2 regions of the Sagittula sp. P11 genome follow, and region 2 is predicted to be linked to the other one. Evidence: riboswitches for the same ligand, from Rfam matches in the RefSeq annotation. Region 2 holds a riboswitch; the other holds the start of a gene.

Region 1 (4,212 bases), on a different replicon from region 2:
TGCGCCGGGCGCGCAAGCGGGCAGGCATCCGCCCGAGCTCCTCGTTTTCCGCCAGTACGCGGCCCGTTGTGGGACGCCGAAGTCCCGCGAGGCAACGCATGAGCGTGGATTTTCCAGAGCCGTTGGGGCCGATGAAACCGACGAGTTCCCCGGGCTCGACGCAAACCGAGATGTCCTCAAGCAGGGGCGTGCGGTGCACGCGGGTCGACATGCGCTGCACCTCTATCCTCATCGCCGCGCTCCCCGTATGAGGATCAGCGCAAAGGCCGGAGCGCCGACCAGCGCAGTCACGACGCCGATGGGCAGGACCTGCCCCGGAACGATGATGCGGCTGATGACATCTGCCGCGACAAGGAACACCGCGCCCGCCAGCGCTGAGGCGGGGACCAGCCTGTCGTGGCGCGTGCCGACGAGAAAGCGCATGGCATGCGGCACGACAAGGCCAACGAAGCCGATCGCGCCCACTTTGGAAACGAGTACCCCCACCATGATGGCGGTGACGGTGATGAGACTGCCGCGCAAGGCAGGCACGTTGATCCCGATGGACGCGGCCCCGTCCGCACCGAACGTGAAGGCGTCAAGCCCACGCCGGTGCCAAAGACATAGCGCGACACCCCCGAGGGAGACGGCCGTGCAGGCCCCGACGTCATCCCAGCGGATGCCCGACAGATTGCCCATGAGCCAAAACATGATGCCGCGGGCCTGCTCGGCATTGGCGGAGCGGGCGATGGTGAAGGCGGTCAGAGCGTTGAACATCTGCGAGCCGGCGATCCCGGCGAGGATGATTGCGGCCGCCGCCTGGGTCCCGCGCCCGCCACCCGCGCTCCCGTTCACCGCGTGGGCCAGGGCCACGACGCATCCGAAGGCGACAAGCGCTCCGGACAACGCACCGAGCGACATCGAGATCGCCCCGCCTCCGATGCCCGCGACCGACACGAGGACCGCCCCCGTCGAGGCGCCCGCCGACAAGCCCATGAGGTAGGGATCGGCCAGAGGATTGCGCAGCAGCGCCTGAAGAACGACGCCGGTCAGGGCGAGGCCAGCCCCGCAGCAGGCGGCCACGATGGCCCGCGGGAGGCGGTAACTCCAGATGATGCCCGCCTCGATCCCGTCCACGGGATAGCCCGCGCCCCACAGATGGTTGGCCAGCGTCCGGCACACCACGGCAAAGGGCAGACTGGTCTCGCCGATTGCCGTACCTGCAAGGATGGTGGCCCCGAGCAGAAGAGGCGCGAGCCAGAGCCCGTGCCGCACCGTGATGCGCGCGGGTGTGGCCGCCATGGTCATTCGAAGGACATCTTCGAAAGGGCTTCGGAGAGCGTTTCCAGCCCGTAGATCGACCGCATCGTCGCGCTCATGGCGTGTGCATCCATCTGCACGATCCGGTCCTCGCGCACGGCCGTCATCTGGCTTGCGACAGGATCGGTGCGCAGGAACTCCAGCTTCTTCTCGATGTCGTCGGCGGGAAAGCGACGGCGGTCCATGTAGGCGATGACAATCACGTCCGGGTCGGCCCGGGCGATTCTCTCCCATCCCACAGTCGGCCATTCCTCATCGGACTCGATGACATTCTCGATCCCGAGCTTGGACATCATGTAACCCGGCGCGCCGAGGCGTCCGGCGACATAGGGGTCCATTTCGACGTCGGCGGAGGAGAACCAGAACACGGCCGACAGGTCCTCGGGCAGGTCTAGCCCTTCCGCGCGGGCAATGGCGCGCTCTTCGGTCGCCTGAAGGTCCGAGACGAGGGTTGCGCCCGCGCTGCGCACGTCGAATATCTCCGCCAGCTCCCGAATGCCCTTGTAGATCGAGGCCGTCTCAAAGGCGCCGACGCGTGTGCCATCGCCGCCGGTGGAATTGTCCTTGGTGTCGCAATCGGCGGGCAGGATGTAGGTCGGGATGCCGATGTCGTGGAACATCTCCCGTGTGCCGACGTTGCCGCTCTCGCCCACGTGCCATTCGTATTGCACGGCGACCAGCCCGGGCTTCTTCGCGACCACGCTCTCGAAGCTGGGGTCGTTGTCGGCCAGCCGCTCGATCGCCTCGTTGACCTCCGCGAACTCCGGCAAGACAGGGTTGAACCAGACCGAGGTGCCCGAGACCTTCGGCGCGAGGCCGAGCGAATAGAGGATCTCTGTCGCGGACTGCCCTATCGTCACCACGGTGTCCGGTGCGGCGTCGAACGACACATCGAGCCCGCAGTTCGTCAGTGTCAGGGGGTAGTCCGTTTGCTGCGCGTTCAGCGCCGTGGCAGCGCTGGCCAACAGCGCAGCCGTCATCAAGGTCTGTCTCATCCGATCCGTCCCGTCAGATAGGACCATCAGGGGAAAGACGCGAAACGGAATGCGGCCCGGCGGCCACGTCATGTTTCCCGCCTCGGCACACCCCGTCCGGTCGTGGTTTCGTTCATGTCGGCAGGTCTCCTGACTGACGGGTCACAGCGTCTCTCGCCTTCCCGGGACGAACCCAGTGGCGCATCGAGAGGCACTCACCGCCTACAGTTGCGGGGGCAGTTCCGTTTGCCGGCCGAAGCCGGAACGGATTCCCTTTCAATTCCCGAAGGAAACCGACGCCGCAATCTCTGGCATAGTTCCCGATGCACAGCAAGTGCGCGGCGGCACGAACACAATCGCCGAAGCCGAGGTTGGCGAGTGCGTCGAAAAGGGAAAATGGGCTCGGAGCGGACCTGCGGCGGTGCGGCAAGGGCAGGCCAAAGGTCACCTCAGGTGCGCTGTCGCTGCAGGCCCATTCCGGCAGTTCACGCGATCCGCCATTGCCGCCATCGCTCTCGCCGCTGCTGCCATCTACCTCCTATGAGATGCCGTAACGGGGCCTGCGTCCGTGACCCGCCCGTTATCGTTGCAAGATCGAGGGCAAGCTGGCGCCATTCCCGTATCGGATCCACATGGAGGACTGCGGGATGAAGCTGTGAATTGGGCTGGATGTGTCGCTTGAGAAGACCGCAATTTGCGTGATCAGCGAGCATGGGAAGATCGTGAGGGAGGCGGAGGTGTCCAGCGAGCCCGAGGCGCTGTTGCTCTGGATCGGCGATCAGGACGGGGAAGCTGCGGCTATCGGGCTCGGAGCTGGCCCCCTGTCGCAATGGCTGCATCGCGGGTTGTCCGCGGCTGAACTCCCTGTCGTGCTGATGGAAACCCGGCAGGTGAAAGGCGCCTTGAAGGCCATGCCGATCAAGACGGACCGCCGGGATGCCGAAGGGATCGCACGCCTGCCGCACCTCGGCTGGTTCCGACCGGTTCACTGCAAATCAGTCTCCGCACAAGAGGTTCGCGCTGTGCTCACCGCTCGCAAGGCGGTGCAGCAAGGGTTCATCACGCTTGAAATGTCCCTGCGCGGGCTACTGCGGAACTTTGGCTTCAAGGTTGGCACTATATCCCGTGGCCTATTCGAACATCGTATACGCGAACTGGCGGCAGGTAATCCGATGCTGGTAGCGGCAACCGAACCCATGCTTCGCGCGCGGGCAGCGCTGCGACGAGAACTGGCAGGCCTTGAACGCCATGTCCGCCAACCTGCCCATGACGATCCGGTCTGTCTGCGCCTAATGTCGATGCCCGGGACTGGCGTGGTCGCGGCAAGAGATCCGTTGTGCTGGACGTCAAGGATGCAGATGACCTCGCAACGCTGCGCGCGCTGCAGGAGACCGCGGACGTCTTTGTCGAGAATTTCCGAGACGAGACCCTGGCGAAGATGGGGCTCGCGCCGGACCAGCTGCGGCAAAGCCATCCCGCGCTTGTCGTCGCCTCCTGCAAGGGCTTTCTGAAGGGTCGCTACGAACACCGCGCAGCCATGGACGAGGTGGTGCAGATGATGACCGGTATGGCGTACCTGACCGGGCCAAAGCGGCGTCCGTTGCGCATCGGGTCTTCTGCCAATGACATCATGGGCGGGCTGTTTGCAGCCTATGGCGTGCTGGGCGAGCTTATCCAGCGCGGCAAGACCGGGCAGGGGGCGGCAATCCGCTCGGGCCTGTTCGAGAACTGCCTTCTGCTGGTGGCACAGCATATGGTGCAGTTCGACATCGAAGGCGAGGAAAGCCCGCCGATGCCCGAGCGGGTGTTCTCCTGGCCGATCTACGACCTGTTCGAAACGGCGGACGGGCGGCAGATATTCGTGGGCGCGGCGACGGACGGGCAGTGGGAGAAACTGTGCATCGGGCTCGGGCTGGAGCACTTGCTCGCGGATGACCGT
Region 2 (4,212 bases):
GGCTGACGGGGGGGGCGGCGCGGAGCCCCGCCCTACGTGAGGGCGCGACCGGGCCTGCTGTGGGCGCATCGGCCGGTGCACCCGTTGTGTGGCCAGGCGCAAGGCGGCGCACAGCCCCGCCGCCCTGCATGGGGGTGGCCGGAACTCGGCGCCATGCATCGGCCGGACAGGCCGGTGCGTACCCTCCACGCAGCGCGACACCCCGTGGCGCGGGGCTTTGCGCCGCGTCCCTCGCGCGTCAGCCCTCGCGCGCGGGGGTATTCATGCCGCGCTGCACCGCCGGGCGTTCGTAGAAGCGTTTGACGTAGGCCACGCAGTTGGGGTGATCCTCCCAGCCCACCACGTCGCGCGCGCCGTAGAACTCGAGCGCGTTCAGCCACGGGCAGAGCGCGATGTCGGCCACGGAATACGGTCCGGCGATCCAGTCCCGGCCCTCCAGCGCCCCTTCGACCACACCCAGAAGCCGCCGCGCCTCGTTCACGTAACGGGTGCGCGGAAGGGGGTCCTTCACGTCCTTCCCCGCGAACTTCCAGAAGAAACCAAGCTGCCCGAACATCGGGCCGACGCCGCCCATCTGGAACATCAGCCACTGGGTGATCTTGTGCCGCTCCGTCGCGGTGTCGCCCAGGAGCATCCCGGCCTTTTCGGCGAGGTAAAGCAGGATGGCACCGGATTCGAACAGCTCCAGCGGCGCGCCGTCGGGGCCGTTCGGGTCGATGATCGCGGGGATCTTGTTGTTCGGGTTGAGCGCGAGGAACTCCGGGCTCTTCACGTCCTTGTCCGCCAGGGTGATCTTGTGGACCTCGTAGGGCAGGCCGGTTTCCTCCAGCATGATCGAGGCCTTCACGCCGTTGGGCGTCGGGAAGGAATAAAGCTGGATGCGGTCGGGGTGCGTCGCGGGCCAGCGGCGCGAGATCGGATGGTCGGCAAGAGCGGTCATGAAGCGTGTCCCGGTTGATGAAGATCGTCCGGGCGACCCTAGCCCGGCATTTCCCGCTTTCCCAGCCGATCCGCCGTGACATAATCCGGTTTGTGAGAAAACACCCCGCAGGACATGCGAAAACGCATGCCGGCGCTCTGACGGAATGGGACAATGATTAAGGAATTCAAGGACTTCATCGCCAAGGGCAATGTCATGGACATGGCCGTGGGCATCATCATCGGCGCGGCCTTCACGGCCATCGTGCAGTCGCTGGTGGGCGATATCATCAACCCGATCATCGCGCTGTTCACCGGCGGCATCGATTTTTCGGGCTGGTTCTACGCGCTCGACGGCAACGAATACGCCTCGCTCACCGCGGCAACGGAGGCAGGCGCCCCGGTCTTTGCCATCGGCAAGTTCATCATGGCGGTCATCAACTTCTTCATCATCGCCTTCGTGGTCTTCATGCTTGTGAAGATGGTCAACCGCGCCAAGGCCGCCGCCATCCGCGAACGCGAGGAAGGCCAGCCGGCAGAGGCCACGCCCTCCGGCCCCACCGAGCTCGACGTGCTGCTGGAGATCCGCGACGCGCTGAAGCGCTGACGGCCAAGGCCGGGGCACTTGCGCGAGGGGGCGGGATTTGCGATCCCCTCCGGGTCAGGTGCCCCCGCCCGTGGGGGAGAATCGGGAAGCCGGGGAAGAACCGGCGCGGGCCCGCCGCTGTGACGGGGACGGGAAGGACACAAGGCCACTGGGCGCCGCGCAGGCGTTCGGGAAGGCGTCCCTTCCGGAGGATCCGAAGCCAGAAGACCGGCCTGACGGCATGGCGGCCCCGCCTGGAGAGCGGGGGCGCGCAGGCCTTCGGGAGGTGTCCCCATGACAGGAGCGGTGGAAAGCCGATCCCCTGCGCCGGTTGCGGCGCGCGTGTTTTCGGATGAGGAGCGGCAGGCGCTCTACGACGTGATCGCCCACAGGCGGGACGTGCGGAACGAGTTCCTGCCCGACCCGGTGGACGAGGATGTGCTGCGGCGCATCTTGGGCGCGGCCCATGCCGCGCCCTCGGTCGGGCTGTCGCAGCCCTGGGACTTCATCCTGCTGCGCGATCCGGCGCGCCGCGCGCAGGTGCGGGCCGCGTTCACCCGCGCCAACGAGGCCGCGCAGGCGATGTTCCCGCCGGAGAAGCGGTCGGCCTATGCCGCGCTGAAGCTGGAAGGCATCGAGAAGGCGCCCCTGAACATCTGCGTCACCTGCGACCGCACCCGCGGCGGGCCGGTGGTGCTGGGACGCACCCATCAGCCGGAGACGGATCTCTATTCGACGGTCTGCGCCGTGCAGAACCTGTGGCTGGCGGCGCGGGCCGAAGGCATCGGCATAGGCTGGGTCAGCATCTTCGACGAGGCCGACCTGCGCCCGATCCTCGGCCTGCCCGCGCACGTCCGTGTGGTGGCATACCTCTGCATGGGCCACGTGAAGGAGCTGTTCGACGGCCCGGAACTGGAGGCGCGCGGCTGGGCGCGGGCGCGGACGCTCGACGCGCATATCCGCGAGGAGGGCTGGTAAGGCCCTGCGCCGCCACGGCCGCCAAAACCCGCCACCGCGGGCCCTGCACACCGGGCCAATCACGCTTTGCAAACGACCGGTGCCCTTGCTTCTTTGCTTCCGAAATACTCCGGAGGGGTTCGGGGAGGCAGAGCCTCCCCGACGGGTCGCCGTGCGCAGCACGGCGAAACCGCTCAGGCCGCCAGCGCCGCCGCGGGCGTGATCGCATCCAGGCCCAGGGCCTCGCCCACCGGCGCGTTGGTGATCCGGCCGGCGTGCACGTTCAGGCCGGCGGCCAGGTGCGGGTCGTCGGCACAGGCCTTGCGCCAGCCCTTGTCTGCCAGCGCCAGCATGAAGGGCAGCGTCGCGTTGCCGAGCGCCAGCGTCGAGGTGCGCGCCACGGCGCCCGGCATGTTCGCCACGCAGTAGTGCACGATGCCGTCCACCTCGTAGATCGGGTCCTGGTGGGTGGTGGCCTTCGAGGTCTCGAAGCAGCCGCCCTGGTCGATGGCCACGTCGACGATCACCGCGCCGGGTTTCATTGTCGAAAGCTGCGCACGGCTGACCAGTTTCGGCGCGGCGGCACCGGGGATCAGCACGGCGCCGATGACCATGTCGGCCTCGGCCACCAGCTCGGCGGTGTTCCCGGCAGAGGCGTAGCGCGTCCGGAAGACCGCGCCGAAGACGTCGTCGAGGTAGCGCATCCGCGACAGCGACCGGTCGAGCACGGTGACCTCCGCGCCCATGCCTGCGGCAACCCGCGCCGCGTGGGTGCCGACGACGCCGCCGCCGATCACCGCCACCCTGGCGGGGCCGACGCCCGGGACGCCGCCCATCAACACGCCGCGGCCGCCGTTGGCCTTCTGCAGCGACCATGCGCCGACCTGCGGCGCCAGACGGCCCGCGACCTCGGACATGGGCGCCAGCAAGGGCAGGCCGCCCCGCGCGTCGGTCACGGTCTCATAGGCGATGCAGGTCGCGCCGGAGGCGATCAGGTCGCGGGTCTGCTCCGGATCGGGGGCGAGGTGGAGGTAAGTGAACAGCACCTGGCCCTCGCGCAGCATGGCGCGTTCGGGGGCCTGCGGCTCCTTCACCTTGACGATCATGTCGGCGGTGGCAAAGACCTCGGCCGCGGTGTCGGCCAGCGCAGCGCCGGCGGCGGTGTAATCCTCATCGGTGAAACCGGCGCCGAGGCCCGCGCCTTTCTGGACGATCACCGAATGGCCGTGCGCCACCGCTTCCTGTGCGGCGTTGGGCGTCAGGCCGACGCGGAATTCCTGTGGTTTGATTTCTGTGGGGCATCCGATCTTCATGTCGTGATCCTTTGTGCCTTTGGTCCTGTTGGGGTGCGCAATTATGCCATGGGAGCCTTGCAAAAGGGTGCGAGACTGGGGCAACTTTGCGCACCGCCGCGCACGATTGTTCGACGGTTTGCAGGGCAAGCGGGAGGAATCTTCGAATATGGCGCTGGACGAGACGGATCGGCGACTCCTCAGGGTGCTTCAGCGCAAGGGCCGCATGTCGAACGCGGACCTCAGCGAACAGGTCAACCTGTCGCCCTCGGCCTGTCACCGGCGGGTGCAGCGGCTGGAGGCGGAGGGCTACATCCGCGACTACGTGGCGCTTCTGGATGCGCGCAAGCTGGCGCTGCCGACCACCGTCTTCGTGGAGATCACCCTGCAGGCGCAGGCCGACGAGGTGCTGGAGGCCTTCGAGACCGCCGTGTCCCGGGTGCCGGCCGTGCTGGAGTG

What was found. A riboswitch is a leader RNA that binds a small molecule or an ion and turns the genes downstream of it on or off. The one in region 2 is predicted to bind cobalamin.
Region 1: another riboswitch for cobalamin. It lies ahead of CDO87_RS23470 (ABC transporter substrate-binding protein); the one in region 2 lies ahead of bluB (5,6-dimethylbenzimidazole synthase).

Annotation. Positions count from the first base shown of each region.
Region 1 covers NZ_CP021914.1:310,474-314,685, reverse strand. Annotated here, with positions in the region: gene CDO87_RS23480 (ABC transporter ATP-binding protein) at 1-232, opposite strand, end outside; gene CDO87_RS23475 (FecCD family ABC transporter permease) at 229-1,281, opposite strand; gene CDO87_RS23470 (ABC transporter substrate-binding protein) at 1,284-2,294, opposite strand; cobalamin riboswitch at 2,396-2,586, opposite strand; partial or broken gene CDO87_RS27340 (transposase) at 2,945-3,310, shown strand; gene CDO87_RS23460 (CaiB/BaiF CoA-transferase family protein) at 3,610-4,212, shown strand, end outside.
Region 2 covers NZ_CP021913.1:856,370-860,581, reverse strand. Annotated here, with positions in the region: gene CDO87_RS04190 (YtoQ family protein) at 1-6, shown strand, start outside; gene CDO87_RS04185 (glutathione S-transferase family protein) at 239-940, opposite strand; gene mscL (large conductance mechanosensitive channel protein MscL) at 1,094-1,525, shown strand; cobalamin riboswitch at 1,565-1,756, shown strand; gene bluB (5,6-dimethylbenzimidazole synthase) at 1,799-2,482, shown strand; gene ald (alanine dehydrogenase) at 2,656-3,774, opposite strand; gene CDO87_RS04165 (Lrp/AsnC family transcriptional regulator) at 3,923-4,212, shown strand, end outside.